DNA from 3 places in the Variovorax glucosi genome. Region 2 is predicted to be linked to each of the others. Evidence: predicted binding sites of a transcription regulator. Region 2 holds the regulator's gene; each other region holds the start of a gene.

Region 1 (9,976 bases), on a different contig from region 2:
GGAACGCGGGAACAATTCGTACCAGCTGCTGAAGCGCGCCTTCCGGCGATCGGCGACCAGCGGCATCGCGACCGGATAGTGTGCCTCGAAACGTCGGTCCGGGTATAGCGAAGCCAGTGCATCGAGTTCGCCGTCGAGCGCGGTCGCCTTGATGCTGATCGCTTCGATGTCCGGGTCCTGCGCGATGCGGTCGAGTTCGTCCGCGAGCTGCAGCAGCGTCTGCTGGTCCGCACCTTGTGCACGGGAGGCCGCGCCGGCGATTTCGAGCGAGCCGACCTGCGCGGCGATGCGGATGTCTTCGTCGTCGATGCGGCGCGTCAGTTCATGGCGCCAGGAAGCGAAAGAGTCGACCCAGGCCACGACCGTGTAAAGGTAACGCCCCGGCACTGGCGGTACGAAAGACGCTTCCCAGATGTCGTTGTTCAGCAGAACCATCGGCACTTCGTTGAAGGCGGTCTCGCCTTCCGGACGCCATTGCAGAACGACGCGCAAAGCGTCGTGGCCGTCTGCAAAGCAATGCGCCGTCACGTCGAAGCGTTCGCCCGCGACACGCTTTATCGCGAAGCGACCCCCATCGACGTTGGGCAGCACCGCATCGACAACCGCACGAATGCGGCCGTCGAACCCGACCTGAAGATCTGCGCTCGTCGTCGCGGGCGTATTCGTACCGGTCATCTTTTTCGCTGCGGTCTTGGTCGAAGCTTTGGCCTTGCCTTTTGCTTCGGTGTCGGATTTGGTGCGTTCGGTCTTGGGCATGTTGGTATCTTGGACGTGGCGTTCAGGTTCAAGGAGCGTCGGGTGCGTGCTTCAGGATGAGCGTGGACAGCGGCGGCAGCGTGAGGGCGAGCGATTGCGGGCGACCATGCGACCAGTTGTCGGTCGTCGCAACCTGGCCCATGTTCCCCCAGCCGGCACCGCCGAAATCGGCCGAGTCGCTGTTCAGGATCTCGCGCCAGATTCCGGCTTCCGGCACGCCCAACATGTAGCCCGTGTGCGGTTGAGGCGTCAGGTTGCAGACCACCAGTACCGGAGCGCCGCCGTCCAGCGGCTTGCGCAGGAAAGCGATCACGCTGGCGCCGGCATCGTCGGTGCTGATCCATTCGAAGCCGCGCGGCGAGAAGTCGACTTCATACAACGCCGGTTCCGCGCGGTAAACATGATTCAGCGAGCGCACGAAACGCTGGAGGCCGACGTGTTCGGGTTTGTCGAGCGACCACCATTCGAGTTCGCCGTCATGCGTCCATTCGCGGCGCTGCCCGAATTCGCAACCCATGAACAGCAGTTTCTTGCCAGGATGGCCCCACATCAGGCCGAACAGCGCACGCAGGTTCGCAAACTGCTGCCATTCGTCGCCCGGCATCTTGTTGATCATCGAGCCCTTGCCGTGCACGACTTCATCGTGCGAAATCGGCAGGACGAAGTTCTCGTCGAACGCATAGACGAGCGAGAAGGTGAGCTGCCCCTGATGATGGCTTCGATAGAGCGGATCGTTGGCGAAGTACGACAGCGTGTCGTGCATCCAGCCCATGTTCCATTTCATTCCGAAGCCCAGGCCGCCCATGTCGGCCGGTCGCGACACCATCGGCCAGGCCGTCGACTCTTCAGCGATGGAGACGGTGTCCGGATGCGCGCGATAGACGGCGCGGTTGAGGTCCTGCAGGAATTCGATCGCCTCCAGGTTCTCGCGCCCGCCGTTCACGTTGGGAATCCATTCACCGTCCTTGCGCGCGTAATCGAGATACAGCATCGATGCGACAGCATCCACACGCAGGCCGTCGAGGTGGTACTTGTCGAGCCAGAACAGACCCGACGAGATCAGGAAACTCCGGACTTCGTTGCGGCCATAGTTGAAGATCGCAGAGTTCCACTCCGGATGGAAACCCTGGCGCGGATCGGCATGTTCGAACAGATGCGTTCCGTCGAAATAACCAAGCCCATGCTCGTCGGTCGGGAAGTGCGACGGCACCCAATCCAGGAGCACGCCGATGCCCTTCCGGTGCATGTGATCGACGAACGCCATGAAATCCTGCGGGGTGCCGTAGCGCCAGGTTGGCGCGAAATAGCCAGTGGTCTGGTAGCCCCAGGACCCATAGAACGGGTGCTCGGTGACGGGCATCAACTCGACATGGGTGAAGCCCATGTGCAGCACGTAGGCGGAAAGGCGCTCCGCAAGTTCATGCCATCCGATCATCTGGCCGTCCTGCCGCTGCCATGAGCCAGGATGGACCTCATAGATCGACATCGGTGCGCCGAGTGCGTTCTTCGCACCGCGCTTCGACATCCAGTCGGCGTCGTTCCAGGTGTACTCCAACGACCAGACACGCGATCCGGTGGCCGGAGCGGCTTCGGAGAAAAAGGCGAACGGATCCGCCTTGTCGACAACGTAGCCGTTCTGTTGCGAAAAGATCCGGTACTTGTAGACCGCGCCGCGCGTTGCTTCGGACGCAAAACCTTCCCAAATCCCGCTGCCGTCGTCACGCGCTTTCAACCGCAGCGTGTTCTCGTCCCAGCCGTTCCAGTCGGCGACGACCGACACGGCCGCGGCGTTCGGTGCCCAGACGGCGAATGAAGCGCCTCCCTCCGGCTGAAGTTGACAACCCATGGCGCGATGCAACTCTGCATTCGTACCCTCGCGGAAAAGCCAGATGTCCTGTTCGTTCAGACGGTGGTTATCGATTTGCACGTTGAGAAATCCTCCTGAGAAACATTTAAGCCTATCTGCGCAATAGGTAACACCCCTCAAAGCTTTTTGCCCTGTCGGACAGACGCTTGGATTGCGAATCGCTTGCAAATCGCTTGCGAGGTGCAGTGAAGTAACGGTTGCGAGATCCTGGATACTGTATAAAAATACAGTGATCATGACGAATTTCATCGTGCCTCTCCAAGCCGTCAAGGGTCGCGGTGCGGCCACGCGCATCGCCCACCGTTTCGAAGTCGACGTGCGCGACGCGTTCGACGACGGCTGGAACTCTCCAGGACAGCAGGAAGAGGACATGATCGACTCAACGGCGCCGAAGACCGAAGTGCGCTTCGAGGATGTGAAATCGGTGCTCACCCGCAACGATTCGCCCGACATACCTTTCGACTGCTCGCTCAACCCGTACCGCGGCTGCGAACACGGTTGCATCTACTGCTTCGCGCGGCCGACGCACAGCTATCTCGGCATGTCGCCGGGGCTCGACTTCGAAACCAAGCTGATAGCCAAGCGCAACATCGTCGAAGTGCTGCGCGCCGAGCTCGGCCGCAAGGCGTACCGCCCAAGCCAGATCGCGCTCGGCACCGCCACGGATTGCTATCAGCCGATCGAGCGCGACCTGCGCCTGACGCGCTCGGTGGTCGAACTGCTGAGCGAAACCCGCCATCCTTTTGGCATCGTCACCAAATCCAGCGCCGTCGAACGCGATCTCGACCTGATCGCACCGATGGCCGCAGACCGGCTTGCCGCCGTGTACATCACCGTCACGACGCTCGATGGCGATCTCTCCCGCAAGCTGGAGCCGCGCGCCGCTGCGCCGCATCGCCGGCTGCGCACCATTCGCGCGCTGGCCGAAGCGGGCGTGCCGGTCGGCGTTTGCGTTGCGCCGCAGATTCCGTTCATCACCGACGACATGGAGCAGGTGCTCGAGGCCGCGTGGGAGGCCGGTGCGCGCAGCGCTTTCTACACGGTGATACGTCTTCCGTGGGAGGTGGCGCCGCTGTTCAGGGAGTGGCTCGATGTGCACTACCCGCAGCGCGCCGCACGGGTCATGGCACGCATCCAGGAGATGCGCGGCGGCAAGGATTACGACGCCGATTTCGCTACGCGCATGAAGGGCAGCGGACTGTGGGCCGATCTGATCCGTCAGCGCTTCGAGAAGGCGACGAACCGCATCGGTTTCAACCGGCAGCGCTTAAAGCTCGACCTGGAAGCATTCCGGCCACCGGGCGGCGCAGGGCAGGGAAATCTCTTCTGAATGACTGCGCGGCCGGATTTAGGCACTTTCCGAACAGCGCCGGTTGCGATGCTGACTAACGTCGAAGGCTCATCATCTAACTACCAGGGCCTTCATCATGATCATTTCCAAACCAGCCAGCACCGCTGTTTCATCGACGCCAGACGCAAGCAGGAAAGCGCCTCACGCCGAGCTGCAGGAAAAGCCTTCGTTTTCTCGTCCCAAACCGGCTGTCGATGGCGCTTCGGTTTCCAAGATCTACAACCTGAACAATCCGACGCATGTTCAGATGAAATTGAAGAACGAGCAGTTGGCGAGAGAGACCGGACCCAGCCTGCGTGCACTCAAGGACCTTTCTTCGAAACATGGCAACTGCAGTCTTCATATCAAGACGGGAAGCCACGACGCCGTGCTGCTGATGGGCACGTCTGCACATCACACATTGAGATTCGACGCCGCGGGCAAAAATACCGTGACGATCAAGAACGGAGAATTCACCAGCTTCACCGGAAAAGTGAGCCCGGTGGCATTGAACACCGCTCTATCGCATGCAGTCGCTGCGCTGAGAGCGCCTGGAGCAGAAAAGCTGTTGCGCAGTAACGGTTAAGAGCTCGCGCGCTTCAGGATTCATAAGAAAATCCAGCGCATGCAACAGCAAATCCTGATCCCCGAAGCCGACACGCGCGCGCATTTCTGGCTGGTGGTGATGGGCGTTTCCGGCTGCGGCAAGTCGAGCCTCGGCGCCGCGCTGGCGTCGTCGCTCGGTCTGCCGCTCATCGAAGGCGACGACTTCCATCCGGAAGCCAACGTCGAAAAGATGAGCGCCGGCATACCGCTGACCGATGCGGATCGCATCGGCTGGCTCGATACGCTTGGCCATACGCTTGCAGAAGCGCAGCACGGCGCCGTTCTGACCTGCTCAGCCCTGAAGCGCGATTACAGGGAACGGCTTCGTGCGTGCGCACCGAAACTTCAATTCGTGTTCATGTCGCTGGAGCGCGAAGAGGCCGAACGACGGGTCGCCGCGCGGGCCTCGGAGCACATGTTTCCTCCGAGCCTGGTCGCAAACCAGTTCGCGACGCTCGAGTCGCCGGTGGGCGAACGCCGCGTACTCGAAGTGCAGGCCACGACGCCGTTACCCGAACTGGTGACCGAGGTCGGTGAGTGGCTCGCGGACTTCAAGCCGATCTGAATCGTCAACGTCTTGAGAAGCAACGTTGGTTTGGGCAGCGTGAGAACTGTGCCAGTCGGATGTCGATCAGCTTGAGAACTTCCAATTTCCAACCTGCAAAGCAAGCATCATGATCACGTCTACAGCGCGCACAGCGCTCATCTCTTCACAGCGTGACGCAGCCTTGACTGTGCCGCTGGCCCCACTTCGCAAGAACCTTTCATTTTTCCGTCCTGATCCAGTCGCCGATAGCGCTTCGGGATGGAAGATGTACGACGTCAAGAATCCGGCGCATGCGCTGTTGGAGAAGAGAAACGAACAACTTGCGATGAGCACCGGACCTCTTTTGCGTGCGTTGAAAGACGCGACCGGACTTCGAGGTGCCTGCAATTTCGTTTTCGACGGAGTAGATGGGCAGCGTGCGTCGATGTTTGGAACCGCCAAAGGACACATGGTTTTTTTCGACGAAACGTTGAAAGACTATGCATGGATTAGCAAGGGCGAGCTCTCGAACCACGGCAAGAACGTCACTCCCATGACACTCAACCGCAATCTTTCGTTGCTCGTCGCGGCGTTAAGCGCGCCGGATGCGGCGCAGTTTTTAAGCAAGGAAGCTTGAGCAGGTCATGCCTGCGGTTAGAAAGCAAGCCGACGGACTTCAAGCCGACAGCGGCATCGGCGGCATAGGCGCAAGCGAAGTCGCATCCAGGCCCAAGCCTTCCATGACGCGCAAGGCCGCGTAGGCGTCATTGGCGGCATAGCGAACCTGCCCTTCGGAAAGGTCGCGCGTGGCCCAGTTCGATGTCGTCTGCTTGCGCGATTTGACGAACCGTTTGCCGAACACCAGCGCGATGGCCGTCTTCACGCCGACCGAATTGCGATGGCCGCGACGTTTGAATACCGTGTCGAGGTCGACGATGGCCTGCGGTTCGATGCCCAGCGTATGCCGGATCTGCGTGCGGTCGCCATCGAGCCCGAAGCCGACCTTGGTCAACGCGCCCGAAGCCAGCAAGTGGGCTACGGCGGCGCGGCAGACAGGGTCATGCAGCTGGAACACCCAGGCCCGGTCGTGTGAGGCGAACTGCACGACGTGCGGCCCGCTCGAGACTTCGTTCTTCAGGAATGTTGGTTTCGATTCGGTGTCGAAACCGACGACGCGCAACGCACCGAGTGCCGCCAGCGCATGTTCCGCCTGCAGTGCAGTCGAAACCACATCGATGTCGCGCAGATCGAGCCCGTCGAATTCGGGCAGCAGCGCGATGTCTTCGCGGGAGGGCAGCTCGGGGCGCTGCGGCGGCGCGGTCATGCGGCAGCGCCCAGCTGCTTTGCGTGGTGTGCGAGATGGTCGGCCATGAAACTCTGGATGAAGTAGTAGCCGTGGTCGTAATCCTCGTGTCGCCGCATAGTCAGCGGTTGGCCGATGGCGGCGCAGGCGGTTTCGAACAGGTGCGGATGCAGTTGTTCGGCGAGAAATTTGTCGGCCAGGCCCTGGTCGATCAGGACGCCGGCCGGGTAGGGCGCGAGCGGCTGGTTTTCCATCAGAACGGTCGCATCGTGTTCGGCCCAGCCGGCGCGGTCGGCGCCGAGGTAGCCGGCGAAGGCTTTTTCACCCCACGGGCACTGTGTCGGTGCGCAGATCGGCGCGAAGGCCGAGAGCGACTTGAACAGGCCGGGATGGCGCAGCGCAAGCGTCAGCGCACCGTGGCCGCCCATCGAATGACCGAAAAGGCCGATGCGTTGCGGGTCGATCGGAAACTGCGCGCCGAGCAGCGGCAGCAGTTCGTCGATCAGGTAGCTCTCCATGCGCCAGTGCGGTGCCCAGGGCGCCTGTGTCGCATCCAGATAGAAGCCGGCACCGACGCCGAAATCCCAGCTTTCGGACTCGCCTGCGACCTTGGCGCCGCGCGGACTGGTGTCGGGCGCGATTAGCGCAAGGCCGAGTTCGGCGGCGAGCCGCTGCGCACCGGCCTTGGTCATGAAGGTTTCTTCGTTGCAGGTCAGCCCGGCCAGGTAGATGACGGCCGGTACCGACTCCTGCGCCGCCTGCGGCGGCAGGAATACCGAGAAGCGCATCGGCAGGCCGATTTCGCGCGACGCATGTTCGACGAAGCGCTGTGTGCCGCCGAAGCAGCGGTGTTCGGAGAGAGTCTTGAGAGCGTCGGTCATTCGGGGAAAGCCAATTCCAGCACCGCATTGGCGAAAGCTTGCGGCGCTTCCTGCGGCATGTTGTGGCCCACGCCGGACAGCGTGCGGTGCGTGTGCGGGCCGGTGAAGTGATGTGCGTGGTCGGCGCTGCCGGCAGTCGACATCACGCCGTCGTCCGCACCGTCGAAGGTCCGCGACGGAACGGTGATGTCCGGCATCTGCGCGAGCGTGGCCTGGATGTCGGCATGGGCCGGGTCGCCTTCGACGAGTCCGTAACGATGGCGGTAGGAGTGCACCACGATGTCGACGAAGTCGGGATTGTCGAAAGCAGCGGCGCTGCGCTCGTAGGTTGCAGCGTCGAACTTCCAGGTCGGCGACCAGAGCTTCCAGAGCAGTTCGCAAAGCTCGTGGCGGTTCCGTTCCAGACCGGCGCGTCCGCGTTCGCTGTGGAAGTACCACTGGTACCAGTAGCGGAACTCGTTTTCGGGCGCGGCCGGTTCATGCGAACCTGCGATGTTCTGGAGCTTGTAGCTGTTGAAGGAGACCAGTGCCGTGCACCGATCGGGCCACAGCGCGGCGGCTGCGCAGGCGGCGGTGCTGCCCCAATCGAAGCCAGCGAGCACGGCGTGCGGCATGGCCAGCGCATCGAGCAGCGCCAGCACGTCGCTGGCGAGCGCCGCCTGTTCGCCAGAACGCGGCGTCGCGTCGTCGATGAACTGCGTCGGCCCGAAACCGCGCAGGTAGGGCACGACCACGCGGCAACCCTTCGCGGCGAGCAGCGGCGCGACTTCGGCGTAGGCATGCACGTCATAAGGAAAGCCATGCAGCAGCACGACGGCCGGGCCATCGACAGGACCGCTCTCGTGAAAGGCCACGTCGAGCACGCCGGCGCGCACGCGCCGCAGCGTGCCGAGGCCGGCTTCGACAGCCGGCATCATCAGAACAGCACCACGCCGCGGATCGACTCGCCGCGCTTCATGAGGTCGAAACCCTTGTTGATGTCTTCGAGCGGCATGGTGTGAGTGATGAGGTCGTCGATGTTGATCTTGCCTTCCATGTACCAGTCGACGATCTTCGGCACGTCGGTGCGACCGCGCGCGCCGCCGAAGGCCGAGCCTTCCCAGTGCCGGCCGGTGACCAGCTGGAACGGCCGCGTGCTGATCTCGGCACCGGCTTCGGCCACGCCGATGATGATGCTGCGGCCCCAGCCCTTGTGCGTGCACTCCAGCGCCTGGCGCATCACCTTGGTATTGCCGATGCACTCGAAGCTGTAGTCGGCGCCGCCGTCGGTCAGCTGCACGATCGCATCGACGATGTTGCCGCCGGCTGCTTCGATGTCCTTCGGATTCAGGAAGTGCGTCATGCCGAACTTGCGGGCCATGGCTTCGCGTTCGGGGTTCAGGTCGACGCCGATGATCTTGTCCGCACCGACCATCTTCGCGCCCTGGATCACGTTCAGGCCGATGCCGCCGAGACCGAACACCACGACGTTCGCGCCGGCCTCGACCTTCGCCGTGAAGATCACCGCACCGATGCCGGTGGTCACGCCGCAGCCGATGTAGCAGACCTTGTCGAACGGTGCGTCCTCGCGGATCTTGGCCAGGGAGATTTCGGGCGCGACCGTGTAGTTGCTGAAGGTCGACGTGCCCATGTAGTGGAAGATCGGCTTGCCGTCGAGGCTGAAGCGGCTGGTGGCGTCGGGCATCAGGCCCTTGCCCTGCGTGCCGCGGATCAGCTGGCAGAGGTTGGTCTTGCGCGAAAGGCAGAACTTGCACTGGCGGCATTCCGGCGTGTAGAGCGGAATTACGTGATCACCCTTTTTCAGCGTCGTCACGCCGGGGCCGACATCGACCACGATGCCCGCGCCTTCGTGGCCGAGGATCGCCGGAAAGATGCCTTCCGGATCGGCGCCGGAGAGCGTGTAGTAATCGGTGTGGCAGATGCCGGTGGCCTTTATCTCGACCAGCACCTCGCCGAACTTCGGCCCTTCCAGGTCGACGGTTTCGATGGTGAGGGGCTGGCCGGATTGCCAGGCGACGGCGGCTTTGGTTTTCATGATTCGGAGGTTGCGGGCGCAAGAAAAAGACAGAAGGTGCCCACTATAAGATGCCCCTCTTTCAGAGGCACGCCATGACCGGAATACTTGTACGCAGCAGCTCCGCCGAGCCTGTGCCGGCCGATGGGTTGTTTGCCGACGAAGACGGCGCCGTGCGCTGCAAGTGGTGCGCGTCCACTCCCGCCTACCGCCACTATCACGACAGCGAGTGGGGCTTTCCCGTCACCGACGACCGGCGTCTCTTCGAGAAACTCTGTCTCGAAGGCTTCCAGGCCGGGCTGAGCTGGATCACCATCCTCAACAAGCGCGAAAACTTTCGTGCCGCTTTTGCCAACTTCGAAGCCAAAGAGATCGTGCGTTTTGGAGAGGCCGATGTGGAGCGGCTAATGGCAGACACCGGCATCGTGCGCCACCGCGGAAAGATCGTGTCCGTCATCAACAACGCGCAGCGGGTGATCGACCTGCGAAGGGAGTTCGGCTCGCTGGCGTCCTATGCCTGGGGTTTCGAGCCTGCGCCCGGATCGCGCCCGGAACACATGACGCTCGACATTCTCAGGACTGCCACCACCTCGCCGCAGTCGGTCGCCATGTCGAAGGATCTGAAGAAGCGCGGCTGGAGTTTCGTCGGGCCGACGACGGTCTACGCCTTCATGCAGGCGATGGGCCTGGTCA
Region 2 (9,976 bases):
CCGCGGCGCCCAGCGAGGTCACGACGCCGATGGTCCGCGGCATCACGGGCAGCGACCGTTTGCGTGCCGGATCGAAAAGCCCCTCGGCCTCCAGCCGCGCCTTGCGTTGCAGGAATTGCTCGAAGAGCGCGCCCTGCCCCGCGCGCGAAAGGCTTTCGACGACCAGCTGGAGATCGCCGCGCGGCTCGTACACGGCCAGGCGACCGCGTACTTCGACCTGGTCGCCCTCGCGCGGCGAGAAGTCCAGCATGCCGGCCGCGCGCCGGAACATCGCACAGCGCAACTGGCCGCTGCCGTCCTTCAGCGAGAAATAGCAATGCCCGCTCGCAGCCCGCGAAAAGCCGGAAATCTCGCCGCGGACCGACACTGGATTGAAGCGTGCATCGAGCGTCTCGGCAACGGCATGACACAGCGCGCCGACGTCCCAGACGCGCATTCCCGAGACGGAAACCGGTGGGCGCGCGCTCATGCGGATTGCGCTTCGCGCGGGTTGTGGTAGCAAACTCTTCCACAGGCGCGCAGTGCATGCCTTTGGTGCATGTTCAAGCGGCCCTCGACGCACGAGTTACCGTGTAACCCATTGATTTCATTGAATAAATAGCTGCTCAAAATTCAATCGAACTGTTGCAGGGCACGGCCCATGCGGGTTTGGACGACTTCCCAACGTAGTTACTCACAAAGTTATCCACAGATTCTGTGCGTCGCTGCGTGTTCGGCGGACCGGTCTCGTGCCTCGGTGATAATCGCCTCGCTCAGCGGTCCAAGGCGGGAGGTTTCGTGTTTTCAATCATAGTTGCAGCGGGTTGGCCGATATGGCCGTTGCTTGCGTGTTCGGTGCTAGCGGTGGCTCTGGTCATCGAGCGCTTCGTGAGCCTCAGGACCGATCGCGTCCTGCCGCCGAAGCTCCTCGGCGAGGCGATCGCCGTCTCCCGTACGGCCATTCCAGGCGTGGACGTGGTCACCAAGCTGGAACACAACTCCGCACTCGGCGAAGTGCTGGCCTCCGGCTTTCGTGCCCTGAACGCCGATCCGCGCTGCAGCGACGAAGACCTGCATGCCGCGATGGAAGGCGCCGGCCGCGCGGTGGCGCATCGCCTCGAGCGGTGGCTGCCTGCGCTGGCAACCATCGCCTCCGCAGCGCCGCTTCTGGGCCTTCTGGGCACCGTCATCGGGATGATCGAGATCTTCGGTTCGCAAGCACCCACGGGAAACGCAACCGGCGCCGGCAATCCGGCACAGCTTGCGCACGGCATCTCGATCGCGCTCTACAACACGGCCTTCGGCCTGATCGTCGCGATTCCCACGTTGATCTTCTGGCGCTATTTCCGCACCCGGGTCGACGAGTACCTGCTGAATCTCGAGCTGGCCGGCGAGCGCTTCGCCCGTCACCTGAACGCCCTCCGGAAGTGACGGAAGCGATGAAAGCGATGCAATGAAGCGCGGTCGCATGTCCTTCCGGCGCGGTTCGCGCGACGAACCGGAGATCAACCTGATCCCGTTCATCGACGTGCTGCTGGTCGTGCTCATCTTCCTGATGCTGTCGACAACCTACAGCAAGTTCACGGAGATGCAGTTGCGCCTGCCGGTCGCCGACGTGGATGCGCAGCGCGACCGTCCGAAGGAAGTGATCGTGTCGATCTCTTCCGACGGCCGCTATGTGGTGAACAGGGCAGTCGTGACCGAGCGGAGCGTCGATGCCGTGGCCGCCGCACTCGGCGCCGCCGTCGACGGCAAGGACAGCGTGGTGATCATCAGTGCCGATGCCAACAGCACGCACCAGTCGGTCATCACCGTGATGGAGGCCGCGCGCCGCGCCGGGCTGTCGCAGATCACCTTCGCGACGCAGTCGACGTCCACGTCCACGTCCCCATCGACGTCGGCCAGCCCGTCGAACCCGTCGCCGCGGCGCTAGGCCGGTCTTGGCGTTCTCCGGATTGCCCGAAGCGTGGCTGCGTCGCGGAACGACAGCGCGATTGCTCTGGCCGCTCTCGCAGATCTATCGCGCCCTGACCGCCGTTCGCCGCTGGCTTTATGCCGCCGGCTGGTCGAAGAGCGACCGGGTGCCGGTTCCGATCGTCGTGGTCGGCAACGTGGTCGCGGGCGGCGCCGGAAAGACGCCGGTGGTGATCGCCATCGTGCGTCACCTGCAGATGCGCGGGTTCTCGGTCGGCGTCGTTTCGCGAGGCTACGGCCGGCGCACGCATGACTGTCGCGAAGTGCTGGCCGACAGCGATCCGCGCGACGTCGGCGACGAGCCGGCGCTGCTGCGCCATGCGACCGGCGCGCCGGTGTTCGTCGCGAGCAGACGGATCGAGGCCGCACGCGCGCTGCTGGCGAGGCATCCCGGCGTGCAGCTGATCGTCAGCGACGACGGATTGCAGCATCTCGCCATGCGGCGCGACGTGGAGATCTGCGTGTTCGACGAACGCGGGATCGGAAACGGCTGGCTGCTGCCGGCCGGCATGCTGCGCGAGCCCTGGCCGCGCCACTGCGATCTGGTGCTGCACACCGGCGCCCGCGCTGCATTCGGCGGCGGATTCGCGGCGACGCGCGCACTGGCCGACTACGCGTTGCGTCGAAACGGCGAACGCGTCGCACTCGACGGACTCGGCGTTGCTGGTAACCGGCCACTGGTCGCCGTCGCAGCGATCGCCCGGCCGGAGGCCTTCTTTTCGATGCTGCGATGCCGGGGACTGCGGCTGACCCGGACCATCGCGCTGCCCGATCACCACGATTTCAGCGACTGGCAGGCATTGCCAGCTGTCGACGGCGTCGCGCCGGTGGTGCTTTGCACCGAGAAGGACGCGGTCAAGCTGTGGCGTTCTTTTCCGGAAGCGCTCGCGATACCGTTGCTGTTCGAACCGGAGCCGCGCTTTTTCGAGGCGCTCGATGCAAAGTTATCATCGCTCGATGGACACCAAGCTGCTTGAATTGCTCGTCTGCCCCGTCACCAAGGGGCCGCTCACCTGGAACGTCGAAAAACAGGAACTGGCTTCGCGCAGCGCGCGTCTGGCCTATCCGGTGCGCGACGGCATTCCGGTGCTGCTAGAGAACGAGGCCCGCGTACTTTCCGATGAAGAACTCGGCATCTGAATGACCGCCGTCGTGCCGACGCCCCCGAAATTCGTCGTCCTCATACCCGCCCGACTCGCCTCCACCCGTCTTCCCGACAAGCCGCTGGCGGACATCGCCGGCCTGCCGATGATTGTGCGCGTCGCGCAACGGGCCAGCGCATCTAGCGCTTCGCGGGTGGTGGTGGCCGCCGACGACCTCAGGATTGTCGATGCCTGCAGCGCGCACGGCGTCGAGGCGCTGCTGACCCGCACCGACCATGCCAGCGGCAGCGACCGGCTGGCCGAGGCGTGCACGCTGCTCGGACTCGACGACGCGACGATCGTGGTCAACGTGCAGGGCGACGAACCGCTGATCGATCCCGCGCTGATCGACGCCGTCGCGGCCATGCTGGCAGCGCACGACGATGCCGCCATGAGCACTGCGGCACACGCCATCGATTCGCCGGAGGATTACGCGAATCCGAATGTCGTCAAGGCGGTGCTCGACGCGCGCGGCAACGCGATGTACTTCAGTCGAGCGCCGATTCCGTGGTGGCGCGACGGCGGCGTTTCAGCCGACGGGCTGCGCCAGCTTCCGCTGTTGCCGGAAGCGCTTCGGCACATCGGCATCTATGGCTATCGAGCCGGTTTCGTACGCGAATTTCCTGCGTTGCCGCCGGCTCCGATCGAAAGCACCGAGGCGCTGGAGCAGCTCCGTGCGCTCTGGCACGGACACCGGATCGCGGTGCATGTGAGCCCGCTGCGTCCCGGTCCCGGCATCGACACGCCGGACGACCTGGCCAGGGTCCGCGAATTGCTGTCCCGCACCTGACGCCGGACCTTCCGCAAGGGGAATTTCGCACGGAACCGCATGCTATCCTCGACGCAATTCCGCCCGGCGCATTGACCCCAAGGCGTGACAAAAAATTCAAGAAAAGTGCGAGGACACCATGAGACTGATTTTGTTGGGCGCCCCCGGGGCAGGCAAGGGCACGCAGGCGGCATTCATCTGCCGCAAGTTTTCCATCCCACAGATCTCGACCGGCGACATGCTTCGCGCCGCGGTCAAGGCGGGCACTCCCCTGGGCCTTGAGGCCGAAGCCGTCATGGCTTCCGGCGCACTGGTGAGCGACGATCTCATCATCAATCTGGTCAAGGAGCGCATCGCGCTGCCGGACTGCGCCGGCGGCTTCCTTTTCGACGGCTTCCCGCGCACGCTGCCACAGGCCGACGCGCTGCGTGCGGCCGGCGTGAAGCTCGATTACGTCCTTGAAATCGACGTGCCGTTCAGCGACATCATCGAGCGCATGAGCGGTCGGCGCTCGCATCCGGCGTCGGGCCGGATCTACCACATCGCATTCAATCCGCCGAAGGCCGAAGGCGTCGACGACCTGACCGGCGAAGCGCTGGTGCAGCGAGACGACGACAAGGAAGAAACCGTGCGCAAGCGGCTCGATGTCTACAGCCAGCAGACGCGTCCATTGGTGGATTACTACGCCGCATGGGCCAAGACCGAGCCGGATGCAGCGCCGAAGTACCGCGCCATCAGCGGCGTGGGTTCGGTCGACGAGATCACGAAGCGGGCACTCGAAGCGCTCAGCGCCTGATCCGTCAGCGGGAAGCGTGGGCGTTCGGTCCCATCAATTCCAGCATCAGCGAGATTCGCGCCTTCACCGGCGAAAGGTTGCCCGCGTCGCGCAAGGTGGCGTGAGCGATCGGCAGGATTCGTCCCTGCGCGCACTTCGTCGCCCGAACCACCGCGACGCCAGCCTCCCGAGCGCGCAGTGCCGCAGCTTCGATGCTTCGATGGATGCTTCCGTTGCCGGTTGCAGCGATGACGAGTCCGTCGAGCGCATCTCCCGCAGTCGCGTTTGCGCACAGCGCATCGATCGTCCGGCCAGTGGCGCCCGCGTGGCTGGCGACGATCTCGACACGCGGCCAGCAGTCTGCCGGAAGCGCGCGGACACGCTCCAGAGATTGCGCTGCGCCCGCCGGGTCGCCACCGGGCCACTCTCGTACGCGACGCAGCGCACCCTCCTCCATGTGGCCGATCGGACCGGCATCGCCCGAATCGAAGGCATCCAGCCGGTAGGTATGCACTTTCTGCACGTCTAGCGCACTGTGAACACGTCCGGCGCAAACGACGGAGACGCCGCACGCCGACGGGTCCGGAGTGCCGCTCGCGATGCAGACGGCGTCGCGCATGTTCTGCGGACCGTCCGGCGCCAGTGCCGTTGTGGGACGCATGGCGCAGGTCAGGACGACCGGCTTCTCCGGCGCGAGCACCCGTTGCAGGAAGTACGCGGTCTCCTCGATCGTGTCGGTGCCGTGCGTGACGACGATGCCGTCGATGTCCGGTAGCGCCAGCCACTCGGCGCAGCGGTCGGCAAGCGACTGCCACACACCGAAATCCATGTCCTTGCTGTCGAGTTGGGCGACCTGCTCGGTCAGGAGCGTGACACCGTCGGGCGCGAGATCCTCGACCAGTTCGGCCACTCCGACTTCTGCCGCGCTGTATCCGATGTTGTCGAGCGCGCTCGACGCACGTCCGGCGATCGTTCCACCCGTGCCGATGACGACGACGCGTCGCTGACGCGCACTTTTGTTGTCCATTGCTTGCAAACTCCAGAAAACTGGTTAAAAATACAGGTACTGGATATCCAGACAGTAGCGCAAGGAGTTCCCATGCAGTTCGCCGTCAAGCTTACAGCCCGTCAGCAGCAGATTCTCGATCTCATCCGCAGCACCATCGCCCGCACCGGCGCGCCACCGACGCGTGCCGAGATTGCGGCAGAACTCGGTTTCAAGTCCGCCAATGCAGCGGAAGAACATCTTCAAGCCCTGGCACGCAAGGGCGTGATCGAGCTCGTGAGCGGCACATCCCGAGGCATTCGCCTCAAGGGAGACGCGCTTCGCTCGCTCAACGAGTCGCGCAACAACCAGTTTTCGCTCTCGCTGCCCGGCATGTCGCAGCTCGCCCTGCCGCTCGTCGGTCGCGTGGCTGCCGGTTCGCCCATCCTGGCGCAGGAACACGTCGAGCAGACCTATTACCTGGAGAACACGCTGTTCCAGCACCAGCCGGACTATCTCCTCAAGGTGCGCGGCATGTCGATGCGCGACATCGGCATCATGGACGGTGACCTGCTGGCCGTGCAGTCCACCAAGGATGCGCGCAATGGCCAGATCGTCGTCGCACGTCTCGGCGACGAGGTCACGGTGAAGCGTCTTCAACGCAACGAGCAGGTGATCGAGCTGCATGCCGAAAATCCCGACTACCCGACCATCGTCGTCCAGCCGGGCGAGCCGTTCGAGATCGAGGGCCTTGCCGTCGGTCTGATCCGCAACACGATGCTCATGTGACCTGAGCACACGCGCTGCGAGAGGTGGCGGGCGTATGGCGTGTGGCCATCACCCTCTCCCAGCCTTTGTGAATGCAATCCTGCCTGTGTTCAACCTCTGATTTGGAGATCGCATGGGAATCGCTTTGCTTACTTTCGTGGACCTGCTCGCACCGCTGCAGTCGCTGGCTTGCCGCTGGATGCCGAAAAAGGACATGGGTCCGACCGACCGCTCGGCGGGACTGCGCTATGTCTCGGTTCGTCCGGCCTGCACGGCGCGCAGTGCCACCGGCAGCGCAGAGACCGTCTCGCACGAGTCGAATGCACCGGCGGCCGTCGCGGCTGCGGGACGACCGGCTGCACGACCGTTGCGCGTGGTGCGAACCGTCGACGCCCATCAGGCCGGACAGACCCAGCGAAGAACCGGACGCGTCATCCTGTCCGGGCGTCTCGTCGACGTATGCGCCGAACTCGACCGGCTCGCGGCGCTGGAAGCAGCCGAGATCTCACACGGAGTGCGCGTTCTGCACTGAACCGTCGCTGAGCCGTCGCTGAACTGTCGCTAAGGCAGCGATGAGGCGGGACGAGGCACAATGGGACGCCATGAACATTGTGATTCTCGACGACTACCAGGACGCAGTGCGCAAGCTGCGCTGTGCTTCCAGGCTCGATGCCTACGCGGCGAAGGTGTACACCAACACCGTGAAAGGCATCGGCCAGCTTTCGGTCCGCCTCAAGGACGCCGACGTGATCGTGCTGATCCGCGAAAGAACGCAGATCTCTCGTCAGCTGATCGAAAAGCTTCCCCGCCTCAAACTGATTTCGCAGACCGGTCGTGTCGCGGGCCACATCGACGTGACGGCCTGCAGCGAACACGGCGTGGCCGTTGCGGAAGGCAGCGGCTCGCCGCTCGCACCAGCAGAGCTCACTTGGGCGCTGATCATGGCTGCGATGCGCAGGCTGCCGCAGTACATCAGCAACCTGAAACACGGCGCATGGCAGCAGTCGGGCCTCAAGTCGGGTTCGATGCCACCCAATTTCGGGCTCGGAACCGTACTGAAGGGCAAGACGCTGGGCATCTGGGGCTATGGCCGTATCGGACAACTGGTGGCGCGCTACGGACAGGCTTTCGGCATGCAGGTGGTGATCTGGGGACGCGAAGGCAGCCGCGAACAGGCGCGATCGGACGGCTTTCAGGTGGCGCCGAGTCGCGAGGCCTTTTTCCAGGCTTCCGACGTCGTCACCGTTCATCTGCGTCTGAACGAAGAAACGCGCGGCATCGTGACGCTGGAAGATCTCTCGCGCATGAAGCCGACCGCGCTGTTCGTCAACACGTCGCGAGCCGAACTCGTCGAACCGGACGCCCTGCTCGCGGCGCTGAATCGCGGCAAGCCGGGCATGGCGGCGATCGACGTCTTCGAAAGCGAGCCGCCGCTCCAGGGTCACGCCCTGCTCCGTCTCGAGAATTGCATCTGCACCCCGCACATCGGTTACGTAGAGCAGGAAAGCTACGAATCGTATTTCGGCCAGGCCTTCGACAACGTCGTGAGCTTCATCAGGGGAAATCCGACCAACATCGTGAACCCGGGCGCGCTTCAGGTTCGACGCTGAACGCTTCATCTAGAGATTACCTGTCTTGTTCCGCTTCTTCGAGAGACTGCTTCATCCGTACCCGATCGCCGAGCCTTCACCGCCGCCCTCCGGATTTGTTTCCTTCGTCTGGTCCTGCACCCGCGGACTCCGGGGTGCCATCGCAGCGATGGCATTGCTCACGGTGGCGATGTCCGTCTTCGAAGCACTGCTTTTCGCGATGCTCGGCCGGATCGTCGACTGGCTCGGCGGCCAGGTTCCGGCGCAGCTCTGGCAGGACCGCGGCACCACGCTGATCTGGCTCGGCGTCGCACTCGTCGCCAGCATCGCGGTGGTGGCGCTGCAGACCATCGTCAAACATCAGACGCTGGCCATCAACCTGCCGATGCGGCTGCGATGGAATTTCCACCGGCTGATGCTCGGCCAGAGCATGGCGTTCTACCAGGACGAATTCGCGGGCCGCATCACGGCCAAGGTGATGCAGACGGCACTGGCCGTGCGCGACACCGTCTTCGTGCTGGCCGACGTCATGGTCGCGATGGGCATCTACGTCTCGACCATGATCGTGCTGGCCGCGGTGCTCGACACCCGGCTGATGATTCCTTTCGCGATCTGGCTGCTGCTCTATATATGTGCGCTGACGTTCTTCGTGCCGCGGCTCGGCAAGGTCGGCAAGTCGCAGGCCGATGCGCGCTCGCTGATGACCGGGCGCATCACCGACGCCTATACCAACATCGCGACCGTCAAGCTGTTCTCGCACACGCAGCGCGAGGCCGGCTTCGCGCGCGATGCCATGAAGGAGTTCCAGGCGACCGGGCATGCGCAGATGCGCTTGGTCAGCGCCTTCGAGATCGTGAATCACACGCTGAGCATGGGCCTGACCGCCGGCATGGCGGGCATGTCTCTGTGGCTCTGGTCCAAGGGGTCGGTCGGCGTGGGCGCCGTGGCCGCGGCGACGGCCATGGCGCTGCGGCTGCAGGGCATGTCGCACTGGATCATGTGGGAGATGACGAGCCTGTTCGAGAACGTCGGTACGGTGCAGGACGGCATGAAGACGCTGTCGCTGCCGCGCACGGTGATCGATGCGCCGGGCGCGAAGGCGTTGCAGGTGCCGCATGGCGAAGTGCGCTTCTCGCATGCGAGCTTCAACTACGGCAAAGACGGCCGCCGCGTGATCGACGATCTCGATTTCACGGTCCGCCCTGGCGAGAAGATCGGTCTGGTCGGTCGCTCCGGCGCGGGCAAGTCGACGATGGTCAATCTGCTGCTGCGCTTCCATGACCTGGAAAGCGGCCAGATCCTGATCGACGGCCAGGACATCGCTGGCGTCACGCAGGATTCGCTGCGCAAGCACATCGGCATGGTCACGCAAGATACCTCGCTGATGCACCGCTCGGTCGCCGACAACATCAGCTACGGCCGCCCGGATGCCGACGAAGCCGCGGTGCTAGCCGCTGCCGAGCGGGCCGAGGCCTCGGGCTTCATCCGAACGCTGAGCGATGCGAAGGGCCGGCACGGCTTCGAGGCGCATGTCGGCGAGCGCGGCGTGAAGCTGTCTGGCGGCCAGCGGCAGCGGATCGCGATCGCACGGGTGATGCTGAAGGACGCGCCGATCCTGTTGCTCGACGAGGCGACCAGCGCGCTCGACTCGGAGGTCGAATCCGCGATCCAGGCCAGCCTCTACCGCCTGATGGAAGGAAAGACCGTGATCGCCATCGCGCATCGGCTTTCGACCATCGCCGCGATGGACCGGCTGATCGTGCTGGACGAAGGCCGCATCGTCGAAGAAGGCGATCACAAGACGCTGATGGCGCAGAACGGGCTCTATGCGCGCCTTTGGGCCCACCAGAGCGGGGGTTTTCTCGGCGAAGTTTGACAAATCCAAATGATGGAAAACGAGGCAAGTCCTACAGCACACGCCGCCAGCCGCCGACAGGGTCTTTCGGCCCGAGCGAGCAATGTAGCCACATCGTCAACACAAGAGGAGCAACGCGT
Region 3 (9,976 bases), 730 kb from region 2:
CGGCTCTGCGGCGAAAACAATCTCGCCGCCGGATTGTTCTCGGTGGTCTTCGACGAGCGCTTCGGCGCCGAGCAGGTCGACCGTTTCTGTGACGGGTTGAAACTGTTCCGTCTCGGTTATTCATGGGGCGGACCGATCAGCCTGGTGGTGCCCTACGACATCGGCCTGATGCGCGATGCCGGGGTTTCCCATTGGCCGCATCGAGGAACGCTGGTGCGATTCTCGGTCGGACTGGAGGCTGTCGAAGACCTGCAGAACGATCTCGAACGGGCGCTCGGCTCACTTTGAGAGCCAACGGAATCGCGTACAGTCAGACAACATTGCAGTCATCCAGACTGCTTGCCCCAAGGAGAAGAAGTGGCAACACCGAACTACGGCTACGAGAAGCGCCAGAAAGAACTGGCCAAGAGAAAGAAAAAAGAAGACAAGCTTCGCGACAAGGAACAGCGCAAGCTCAGTCCGAGCAGCGACGGGCTTGCACCCGGCGATCCGGAAACCGACGTCGCATCGCTGGAACACGATGCACCGACCGCACCGGTCCTTCCTACGAAAAACGGCTGAGCTTTCGCATTCCGTCGTTCGATAACTGAAAAAGCCGCCGACTGCGCAATGCAGTCGGCGGCTTTTTTGCTTCCTGATCTCGTGAAGTCATCTACTTCGGAAGCAGCTTCCGCAACTCGGGCCAGACGTTGTCCAGCATGCGTGGCTGGGCTGCAGCGACCGGGTGAATGCGATCTGCCTGGAACAAGGTTGCGGCGTCCGGCCCGTCTGCCACGCCGCGCAGAAGAAAAGGCACGATCGCTGCCTTGGTTGCCCTGGCGACGTCCAGAAACATCTGCTCGAAGCGCCGGAGGTAGTCGCCGCCGTAGTTGGGCGGTACCTGAATGCCGACGATCAGCACCTGCGCGCCGGCAGCCTGCGATGCCTTGGTCATCTGCGTGAGGTTGTCCTGCGTGTTCTGGATCGGAAGTCCACGCAGCGCGTCGTTGGCACCGAGTTCGATCACGACCAGCGTCGGCTTGTGCTGCGCGAGCAACGCGCCAAGCCGCGCACGGCCGCCGGAACTCGTGTCGCCGCTGATGCTGGCATTGATCACCGTCGCCGGAATCTTCTGCTGGCCGAGTCGTTTTTCCATCAGTGGCACCCAGCCTTCGCCGCGCTTCAGGCCGTATTCGGCCGACAGCGAATCGCCGACGACCAGAATCACCGGCGAACCCGTTTTGCCTGACGTCGACTGCGCTTGCGCACCGATCCAAGACCCCGCTGAGCCGGCCAGTGTTCCGGCCAAGATAAAGTGACGTCGATTCAACACACCAAGCCTTTCATCCAATCCTTCAATGTCCAAAGTTCCATCCGAAGCGCACGCTGCGATCGTCGCCGTCGAGCATGTTTTCAAGTCCGTCACCGACTCGACCGGGACGCTGGACATTCTGCAGGACATCCATTTCACCCTGGGCGCGCGGGAGACTGCGGCCATCGTCGGCGCCTCGGGTTCCGGCAAGAGCACCTTGCTGTCGATCGTCGCCGGTCTCGACACGCCGACGCGCGGCACGGTGAAGCTGGCCGGTGACGACATCTTCGCCATCGACGAGGATGACCGGGCCGCACTGCGGGCCAAGAAAGTCGGCTTCGTGTTCCAGAGCTTTCAGCTGCTAGCCAACCTCAGCGCGCTCGAAAACGTCATGTTGCCGCTGGAACTCGCCGATCGGCGCGATGCCCGCAAGGCAGCTACGGAAATGCTGGGCCGCGTCGGTCTCGGAAAGCGGCTGAACCACTACCCGAAAGTGCTTTCCGGCGGCGAGCAGCAGCGCGTGGCGCTGGCGCGCGCCTTCGTCGTGCAGCCTCAATTGCTGCTGGCCGACGAGCCGACCGGCAGCCTCGATTTCGCAACGGGGGAGCAGGTCATGAAGCTGATGTTCGACCTCAACCGCGAGCTGGGGACCACGCTGGTGCTCGTGACGCATGATCGCGGCATCGCGGACCAGTGCGAGCGCCGCATCACGATCGATGCCGGGCGCGTTGCGGCCGACGAAAAGCGGGCAGCCTGATCGACGAGGCGCCGCAACCGAACGAACGCCATCGGAGCCCGCCATGACCAATCTTCCGCCCGACGCCATCGCTGCCATCGACCAAGGCGACGTCGTCGAAGCCATCCAGCGGGTCCGCGAGCACACGGGGCTCGATCTTGCGGACGCGAGAGATGCGGTGGATCGCTATCGCAACGGCGACCGACAGGCGCTCGCATCGGTGGCCGCAGCCTCCGCGGCAGCCGCCGAAGCCATCGCGCGTACGAACGCGGCCGAGCACGGCGATTCGATCTTCGCCACCTTCCACGAAGCGCCGTCGACGAAAGCACCCGCGCGCAACAGCGCCGCAGCCATGCTCGGCGATCCGATGGCGGAGCCTGGCCGGGTACGCGGGAGTGCCTGGGGCGCGCCGCTGGTGTGGAGCATCGCGGCGGTCGCGGCCTTGCTGCTCTGGCACTACCTGAAAGGCTGACGAGCGGGGCGCCGGGGATAATCCCCCGATGTCTTCTCCCAAAGTGATTTTCGGCTTCCATGCCGTCGGCGTTCGTATCAAGACTGCGCCTGCCTCGGTGATCGAGGTTCTGTTCGATGTCGGCCGGCGCGATGCGCGCATGAAGCAGTTCATGGCGCGTGCGCAGGATGCCGGTGTGCGTCTGGTCGAGGCCGACGGCCTGCGTCTGTCCAAGCTCAGCGGCAGCCACGGCCATCAGGGCGTCGTCGCCCGCGTCGAACCCATTCCCCAGACCCATTCGCTTGACGAACTGCTCGAAGGCCTGGAGGCGGCCGGCACGGTGCCGCTGCTGCTGGTGCTCGACGGCGTGACCGATCCGCACAACCTCGGCGCCTGCCTGCGCGTGGCCGACGGTGCCGGCGCCCATGCCGTGATCGCGCCCAAGGACCATGCGGCCGGCATCAATGCCACCGTGGCCAAGGTCGCCAGCGGCGCGGCCGAAACGGTGCCGTATTTGATGGTGACCAATCTGTCGCGGACGCTGGGCGAGCTCAAGGAGCGCGACATCTGGTGCGTCGGCACCAGCGACGACGCGCCGGGCACGCTGTACCAGACCGACCTCAAGCGCCCGCTGGCCCTGGTGCTCGGCGCCGAGGGCGACGGCATGCGCCAGCTCACGCGCAAGAGTTGCGACGAGCTGATCAGCATCCCGATGGCGGGTGCGGTGGAAAGCCTGAACGTGTCGGTCGCCAGCGGCGTCTGCCTGTACGAGGCGATGCGTCAACGCTCGATCTGAGCTCCGACGGCGGGCCGGCGGTTCTCGCTCAGACGTCGAGCCAGGGCGATCCGTCCGCCGCGTTGGCGGTCAGCATCTCGTCCTCGCTGGCGCCCAGCGCGTCCGCAAGCGAGCGGCGCACGAGATCCGGCCGGTTGTTCTGCTCGCTCAGGTGCGCCGCGACGACGTGTCGCAAGCCCGGGTGATGAATTGCCCGGGCGATGTCCGCTGCCGCTGCATTCGACAGATGGCCGTAGTTGCCGCCGACGCGCAGCTTGAGAAAACCCGGATAGGCGGAAGCCGCCAGCAGATCGGTGTCGTGATTCGATTCCAGCAGCAGCGCATCGAGCCCGACCAGCCGCGACAGCACATACGGCGTTGCGTGGCCCAGATCGGTCAGCACGCCCAGATGGCGCGCACCGTCGGTGATGCGCAATTGCAGCGGCTCGCGCGCGTCGTGCGGCACGGTGAAAGGATCGACCGACATGTCGCCGAGCGAAATCGTCGCGCCGTCGCGCGCCAGGTTGAGCAGGCCTTCGTAATCGTGCCCGCCGGTCGCGAGCCACGTGCCTTCGCTCATCCAGACCGGAATCCTGCTGCGACGCGAAAGCGCATGCACGCAGCCGATGTGGTCACCGTGCTCGTGCGTGACGAAGATGCCGTCGAGATCGCCCGCGACCAGACCGGCTGCCGCCAGCCGCTTGTCGATCTGCCGGATGCCGAAACCGCAATCGACCAGCAGCCGCGTGCGACGGCCGCCGCTGGTCGATTCGACCAGCGTGGCATTGCCGGTGCTGCCGCTGCCGAGGCTGCGAAAGCGCAGCATTTGTCTCCGTGGTCCTTACTTCAGGTCGTCAGCGATCACCTTGACGATGCGCTGTGCGTTCGCTGAAGTCTCCGGTGCGCCGGCCTGGTTCAGGACCGACACGACGGAGGTTTCGCCGGTGCTCTTGATCACGACGCGGAGCTTGAGCGGCGCCTCGGCAGTGGCCGATTTACCGAAACTCATGACCTTCGCGAAGATGCCCGGCTCTTTCTTGTCGGGATTGGGCGTCACGTAGCGAACGAAGTACGTGCCGGCGCTACGGTCGCGGTCTTCGACGGTGAAGCCGGTGCGGTCCAGCGTCAGGCCGACACGGCGCCAGGCGCGGTCGAAGCCTTCGGCGATCTGGACTACCGGCTGTCCGCCGACCGTCGCCACGCGGGCCGTCTGCATCGGTGCGCCGGTGGCGACCAGCGCCTTCGATTGCTCCTGCGTGACGCCGAGCTTGACCATCAGTCGGCGAGCGAATTCGGCTTCGAGTTCGGGGTCGGCCGCGCGGGGTTGCCAGATGGTGCCGTCCTTCTGGTTGCCGGTGCTGGAGCTGGTGTAGACCTCTTCCATGCCGCGGTGGCTGATGTAGATCTCGGTGCCGGTCGGCGTGCGCTCGAGACGCGTGCGGAAGCGGTCGAGTTCACCGGTCGAATAGACCGAATCGAGCAGCTTGCCGATCGTGCCGCGGATGATGTCCTGCGGCAGCTTGGCGCGGTTCTCGGCCCAGTCGGTTTCCATGATGCCGAGATTGCGCTGGTCGGTGGTCAGCAGAAAGCCGCTTTCCTGCCAGAAATCGCGGATCGGATCCCAGAGCTGGTCGGCAGGACGGTTGACGACGATCCAGCGCTGGTTGCCCGCGCGTTCCATGCGAACGTCGCCGACGGCGGCGACCGCAGTCGGCGCTCCGGGGGCGTTGGTGATGCCGGTCTGGTAGCCGCTGGCGGTCACGGCACCGCCGGGAACCACGTAGCGGTTGTCGCGCGAGAGCTGCGTGAGGTCGGGCGGGACTTCGAGCGTCGGGGCCTTGCCGGCGCTCTTGTAGTCGATCTTGTCGCCCTCGAAAACCGAGCAGGCAGTCAGGCTGGCGATAAGGGCCAGCAGTGCGAATCGCGAAAGGTTCTTCAACGTCGTCTTCCTTGGTGGAATGGGTTCGATCGGTTAGCAGCGGCTCGAGGCCGCGCAGTGTGAGTCGACCTGGCATGAAAAGGTTGCCAAATCGCTCGCACGGTGTCGAAAAGCTCAGTCGGCGAGCAGCCCGGTGGTCCGAAGCGCTGCTTCGACAGCGGGACGATAGCCTTCGGCGAGCGTGGTGAGCGGCAGGCGCAGGGCGCCGCCGCACAGGCCCAGGCGGGACATCGCCCACTTGACCGGAATCGGATTGGGTTCGATGAACAGGTTGCGGTGCAACGCCATCAGTTCGAACTGGAGGCGCATGGCGGTCGCGACGTCGCCGGCCAGCGCTGCCACGCACAGCTCGTGCATCTTGCGCGGCGCCACGTTGGCGGTGACGCTGATGTTGCCCTGACCGCCGCACAGCATGAGCGCGACGGCGGTCGGGTCGTCGCCCGAATACACCGCGAATTCCTTCGGCAGATCGCGTATCAGCCACTGGGCGCGCTCGATGTTGCCGGTCGCTTCCTTGATGCCGATGATGCCGGGCACTTCGGCCAGACGCAGCACGGTGTCGTGCGCCATATCGGCGACGGTGCGGCCCGGCACGTTGTAAAGCACGATCGGAAGGTCGCCCACCGCTTCGGCAATCGCCTTGAAGTGCTGGTACTGGCCTTCCTGGGTCGGCTTGTTGTAGTAGGGCACGACCTGGAGTTGCGAATCCGCACCGACGCTCTTGGCGAACCTGGCCAGCGCAATCGCTTCGCGGGTGGAGTTGGCACCGCAGCCGGCCATGACGGGCACGCGCCCCCTGGCTTGTTCGACCGAGACACGGATGATTTCGCCGTGTTCCTCGACATCGACCGTCGGCGATTCGCCGGTGGTACCGACCACGCCCAGGCAATCGGTGCCTTCCTCGATGTGCCAGTCGATCAGTTTGCGGAGCGCGGGATAGTCGACGCTGCCGTCTTCGTGCATCGGCGTGACCAGCGCGACGATGCTGCCTGTCAGTTGCTCCAAGGGGGTCTCTTTGTCGTTGACGAAAGTAGTCATTCTACCGGGCTCAGTTTGGCGGGAAATGGGAGGGAATCGGACGCGCGAACCGCCGCGATGCGCTGGACGAAACGCGCCCGTCCCTCCAGGAAACCGTTTTCGTAGGCGACCACGTGCAGGCCTTCGCAGGCGCGGAGCAGTTCGCCCGGTTGCAGCAGGAATTCGGGGCGCGACGGGCGGCCGACGGTTTCGTTGCCGGCGGCAAACGTTTCGTACAGCAGTACGCCGCTCGGAGCGACGGCAGCGACGATGTCCGCGAGCAGGGGGCGCCAGAGGTAATTGGTGACGACCACGGTATCGAACGTTCGGCCGGCGAAAGGCCACGGGCCGCCTTCGATGTCGGCGTCGACGATCTCGGCGCCCGTCTTTGCAAGCGAAGCAAGGCTGGCGAGCGCTTCCGGCGAGCGGTCGACGCCCGTCACGCGATGGCCGCGTGCATGCAGCCAGCGCAGATGACGGCCGTTGCCGCAGGCCACGTCCAGCACGCTGCCACCCGGCGCGATCAGATCGCACCAGCGCACGATCCACGGCGAAGGCACCGCCGTCGGAAGCATCAGAAACAGGCCCAGAGCTGGTCGATCATGGTCACCATGAACGCCGGCCGCGTGTAGAGGAGGAATACGGCGCCGAGCACGGCGACCGCCACCACGCCGGCAGCGGTCTTCAGGATCTGATCGCGGACGGCGCGGTGCATGGGTGGATCCGAAATCATGCCGAAATCAGGCCGAAACGGGCGAGGTCGTCGGCCGCACGATGGCGTGTTCCTTCACCGGCAGGTTGATCAGCCCTGCCATCACGCCCAGCGCGATCGACAGATACCAGACCACGTCGTAGCTGCCCGTGCGGTCGTACAGGAAGCCGCCGAGCCAGACGCCGAGGAACGAGCCGACCTGATGGCCCAGGAATATGAATCCGCTGAGCATCGAAAGGTGCGCGATGCCGAAGATCTGCGCCACCAGCGCGTTGGTCGGTGGCACGGTCGACAGCCAAAGGAAACCCATCACGCTGGCGAACACATACACGCTGACCGGCGAGATCGGCACGATCAGGAACAGCGAGATCGCAATTGCGCGCCCGAAATAGATGGCCGACAGGATCTTCCGCTTGGCCAGCCGCTGGCCGAGCGTGCCTGCCACATAGGTGCCGAACACGTTGAAAAGGCCGATGAGCGCCAGCGCATAGCTGGCCACTTCGGGCGACAGGCCCTTGTCCTTGAGATAGCTCGGCATGTGCACGCCGATGAACACCACCTGGAAACCGCAGACGAAGTAGCCGGCCATCAGCAGCCGGAAGCTCGGGTAGCTGAATGCTTCGGCAACGGCCTGGCCGATGCTTTGCTGACGCTGCACGCCGGTCGTGATGCGGCGCGGCTCGCGCAGGCCGAACGCAAGCGGAACGATCAGCAGTACGGCCGCGGCCAGTACGAGCAGCGCCGTATGCCATCCGAGCCGCGCGATCAGCTGGCCTTCGATCGGCACCATGAGGAACTGACCGAAAGAGCCGGCCGCCGCGGCCACGCCCATCGCCCAGGAGCGCCTCTCCGCCGGGATGTTCCGCCCGATCACGCCGTAGATCACCGCGTAGGTCGTGCCGGCCTGCGCGGCGCCGATCAGCACGCCGGCCGTCAGCGCGAACAGCAGCGGCGTCGGCGAAAGCGCCATGCCGGCGAGTCCGGCCGCATAGAGCGCTGTGCCGATCAACAGGACGCGAAAGGCGCCGAGCCGGTCGGCCAGCATGCCGGCAAAAACGCCGATCACGCCCCAGGAGAGGTTCTGGATCGCGATGGCGAAGGAGAAGGTCTGCCGCGTCCAGCCCTGCTCCTGCGTGATCGGTTGCAGCCACAAACCGAACCCGTGCCGGATGCCCATGGACAGCGTGACGATCATGGCGCCGCACAGCAGTACCTGCTTGATGGACAGCGTAGGCCGGGTCGGCGAGGGCAGTGTGGAGGACATCCACCGAATGTAGCCAATCGGGCATTGCCGGGCGGCGCTTCGGCGACAACCATTGTTGATATTTGAGGAGAGCGGCGATGCTCCGGGCGCATCGGCTCCGGGAAAACCATGTGTGAACTGTATGAGCATCCAGTGGTTTTTCGACGCTCACTACAATCCGCCCCATGGCGACCCCTCCCAAGACATCCTCCACAGTTCCTGCACCTTCCTCTGCGCCGGCATATTCGGAAGGTTCGATTCGCGTCCTGAAGGGTCTCGAACCCGTCAAGCAGCGACCGGGCATGTACACCCGCACCGACAACCCGCTGCACATCATTCAGGAAGTGCTCGACAACGCGGCCGACGAAGCGCTTGCCGGGCACGGCAAGAAGATCAGGATCACGCTGCATGCGGACAGCTCCGTCAGCATCGAGGACGACGGCCGCGGCATTCCGTTCGGCATGCATCCGGAAGAAAAAGCGCCGGTCGTCGAGCTGGTCTTCACGCGGCTGCATGCGGGCGGCAAGTTCGACAAGGGCTCTGGCGGCGCGTACAGCTTTTCGGGCGGGTTGCACGGCGTCGGCGTCAGCGTGACGAATGCGCTGTCGACCCGACTCGAAGTGACTTCGCACCGCGAAGGTTCTGTGGCGAAGCTGGCGTTTTCGGCCGGCGACGTGATCGAGCCGCTGGTGATTCGCGCGCTGGAAGCCGGCGAACGCAAGCTCGGCACCACCGTTCGCGCCTGGCCCGACCCGAAGTATTTCGAATCCGCCGCGCTGCCGATGGCCGAGCTGACCCATCTTCTGCGCAGTAAAGCGGTGCTGATGCCCGGCGTGACCGTAACGCTGGTCAACGAAAAGACCAAGGACACGCAGCAGTGGCTCTACAAGGGCGGCCTGCGCGATTACCTGATGCAGACGCTGCATGGCGAGCCTGTGATTCCGCTCTTCGAAGGCGCCGGCCATGCCGACAGGAATGCCGAGAACTTCGCCGTGGGCGAGGGCGCCGACTGGTGCGTCGCATTCACCGAAGACGGACAGCCGGTGCGCGAGAGCTATGTCAACCTGATTCCGACCAGTGCCGGCGGCACGCACGACAGCGGGTTGCGCGACGGCCTGTTCACGGCGGTCAAGAGCTTCATCGAATTCCACTCGCTGCTGCCGAAGGGCGTCAAGCTGCTGCCGGAAGACGTGTTTGCGCGCGCTTCATATGTGTTGAGCGCCAAGGTGCTGGACCCGCAGTTCCAGGGGCAGATCAAGGAACGGCTGAATTCGCGCGATGCAGTGCGGCTGGTGTCGAGCTTCGTTCGGCCGGCGCTCGAACTCTGGCTCAATCAGCATGTCGATTACGGCAAGAAGCTGGCCGAACTGGCGATCAAGGCGGCACAAACCCGCCAGCGCGCCGGCCAGAAGGTCGAGAAGCGGAAGGGCTCCGGCGTGGCCGTGCTGCCGGGCAAGCTGACCGACTGCGAAAGCAAGGACATCGGTCACAACGAAGTGTTTTTGGTCGAGGGCGATTCGGCCGGAGGCAGCGCCAAGATGGGCCGCGACAAGGAATGCCAGGCGGTGCTGCCGTTGCGCGGCAAGGTTCTGAATACGTGGGAAGTCGAGCGCGACCGCCTTTTCGCCAACACCGAAATCCACGACATCTCGGTCGCCATCGGCGTCGATCCGCACGGCCCGAACGACGCGCCAGACATGAGCGGCCTGCGCTACGGCAAGGTCTGCATCCTCTCCGACGCCGATGTCGACGGCTCGCATATCCAGGTGCTGCTGCTGACGCTGTTCTTCCGCCACTTCCCGAAATTGATCG

The links. The regulator LexA, encoded in region 2, represses DNA repair genes until DNA is damaged. The targets are predictions, from matches to a motif close to ACTGTATNNNNATACAGT.
Region 1: ACSFA3_RS13780 (PA0069 family radical SAM protein) is a predicted target of LexA. The motif match lies at 2,837-2,854, and genes of this name have one in related genera.
Region 3: ACSFA3_RS05315 (DNA topoisomerase IV subunit B) is a predicted target of LexA. The motif match lies at 8,302-8,319, and genes of this name have one in related genera.

The regions. Positions count from the first base shown of each region.
Region 1 covers NZ_JBPJZE010000002.1:1,189,629-1,199,604, forward strand. Annotated here, with positions in the region: gene ACSFA3_RS13770 (alpha-1,4-glucan--maltose-1-phosphate maltosyltransferase) at 1-675, opposite strand, end outside; gene glgB (1,4-alpha-glucan branching protein GlgB) at 785-2,683, opposite strand; gene ACSFA3_RS13780 (PA0069 family radical SAM protein) at 2,859-3,953, shown strand; gene ACSFA3_RS13785 (hypothetical protein) at 4,051-4,539, shown strand; gene ACSFA3_RS13790 (gluconokinase) at 4,579-5,124, shown strand; gene ACSFA3_RS13795 (hypothetical protein) at 5,234-5,722, shown strand; gene ACSFA3_RS13800 (3'-5' exonuclease) at 5,762-6,409, opposite strand; gene fghA (S-formylglutathione hydrolase) at 6,406-7,269, opposite strand; gene ACSFA3_RS13810 (alpha/beta fold hydrolase) at 7,266-8,186, opposite strand; gene ACSFA3_RS13815 (S-(hydroxymethyl)glutathione dehydrogenase/class III alcohol dehydrogenase) at 8,186-9,304, opposite strand; gene ACSFA3_RS13820 (DNA-3-methyladenine glycosylase I) at 9,379-9,976, shown strand, end outside.
Region 2 covers NZ_JBPJZE010000001.1:392,370-402,345, forward strand. Annotated here, with positions in the region: gene xseA (exodeoxyribonuclease VII large subunit) at 1-469, opposite strand, end outside; gene ACSFA3_RS01910 (MotA/TolQ/ExbB proton channel family protein) at 778-1,410, shown strand; gene ACSFA3_RS01915 (ExbD/TolR family protein) at 1,448-1,912, shown strand; gene lpxK (tetraacyldisaccharide 4'-kinase) at 1,920-2,930, shown strand; gene ACSFA3_RS01925 (Trm112 family protein) at 2,911-3,093, shown strand; gene kdsB (3-deoxy-manno-octulosonate cytidylyltransferase) at 3,094-3,885, shown strand; gene adk (adenylate kinase) at 4,004-4,660, shown strand; gene ACSFA3_RS01940 (asparaginase) at 4,665-5,666, opposite strand; gene lexA (transcriptional repressor LexA) at 5,739-6,413, shown strand; gene ACSFA3_RS01950 (hypothetical protein) at 6,526-6,924, shown strand; gene ACSFA3_RS01955 (D-2-hydroxyacid dehydrogenase family protein) at 6,995-8,002, shown strand; gene ACSFA3_RS01960 (ABC transporter ATP-binding protein) at 8,172-9,857, shown strand; gene ACSFA3_RS01965 (hypothetical protein) at 9,870-9,976, shown strand, end outside.
Region 3 covers NZ_JBPJZE010000001.1:1,121,199-1,131,174, reverse strand. Annotated here, with positions in the region: gene ACSFA3_RS05375 (PLP-dependent transferase) at 1-288, shown strand, start outside; gene ACSFA3_RS05370 (hypothetical protein) at 358-561, shown strand; gene ACSFA3_RS05365 (arylesterase) at 653-1,252, opposite strand; gene ACSFA3_RS05360 (ABC transporter ATP-binding protein) at 1,338-2,048, shown strand; gene ACSFA3_RS05355 (hypothetical protein) at 2,092-2,499, shown strand; gene rlmB (23S rRNA (guanosine(2251)-2'-O)-methyltransferase RlmB) at 2,528-3,274, shown strand; gene ACSFA3_RS05345 (MBL fold metallo-hydrolase) at 3,303-4,079, opposite strand; gene bamC (outer membrane protein assembly factor BamC) at 4,095-5,192, opposite strand; gene dapA (4-hydroxy-tetrahydrodipicolinate synthase) at 5,307-6,230, opposite strand; gene ACSFA3_RS05330 (class I SAM-dependent methyltransferase) at 6,227-6,784, opposite strand; gene ACSFA3_RS05325 (hypothetical protein) at 6,784-6,924, opposite strand; gene ACSFA3_RS05320 (MFS transporter) at 6,950-8,185, opposite strand; gene ACSFA3_RS05315 (DNA topoisomerase IV subunit B) at 8,350-9,976, shown strand, end outside.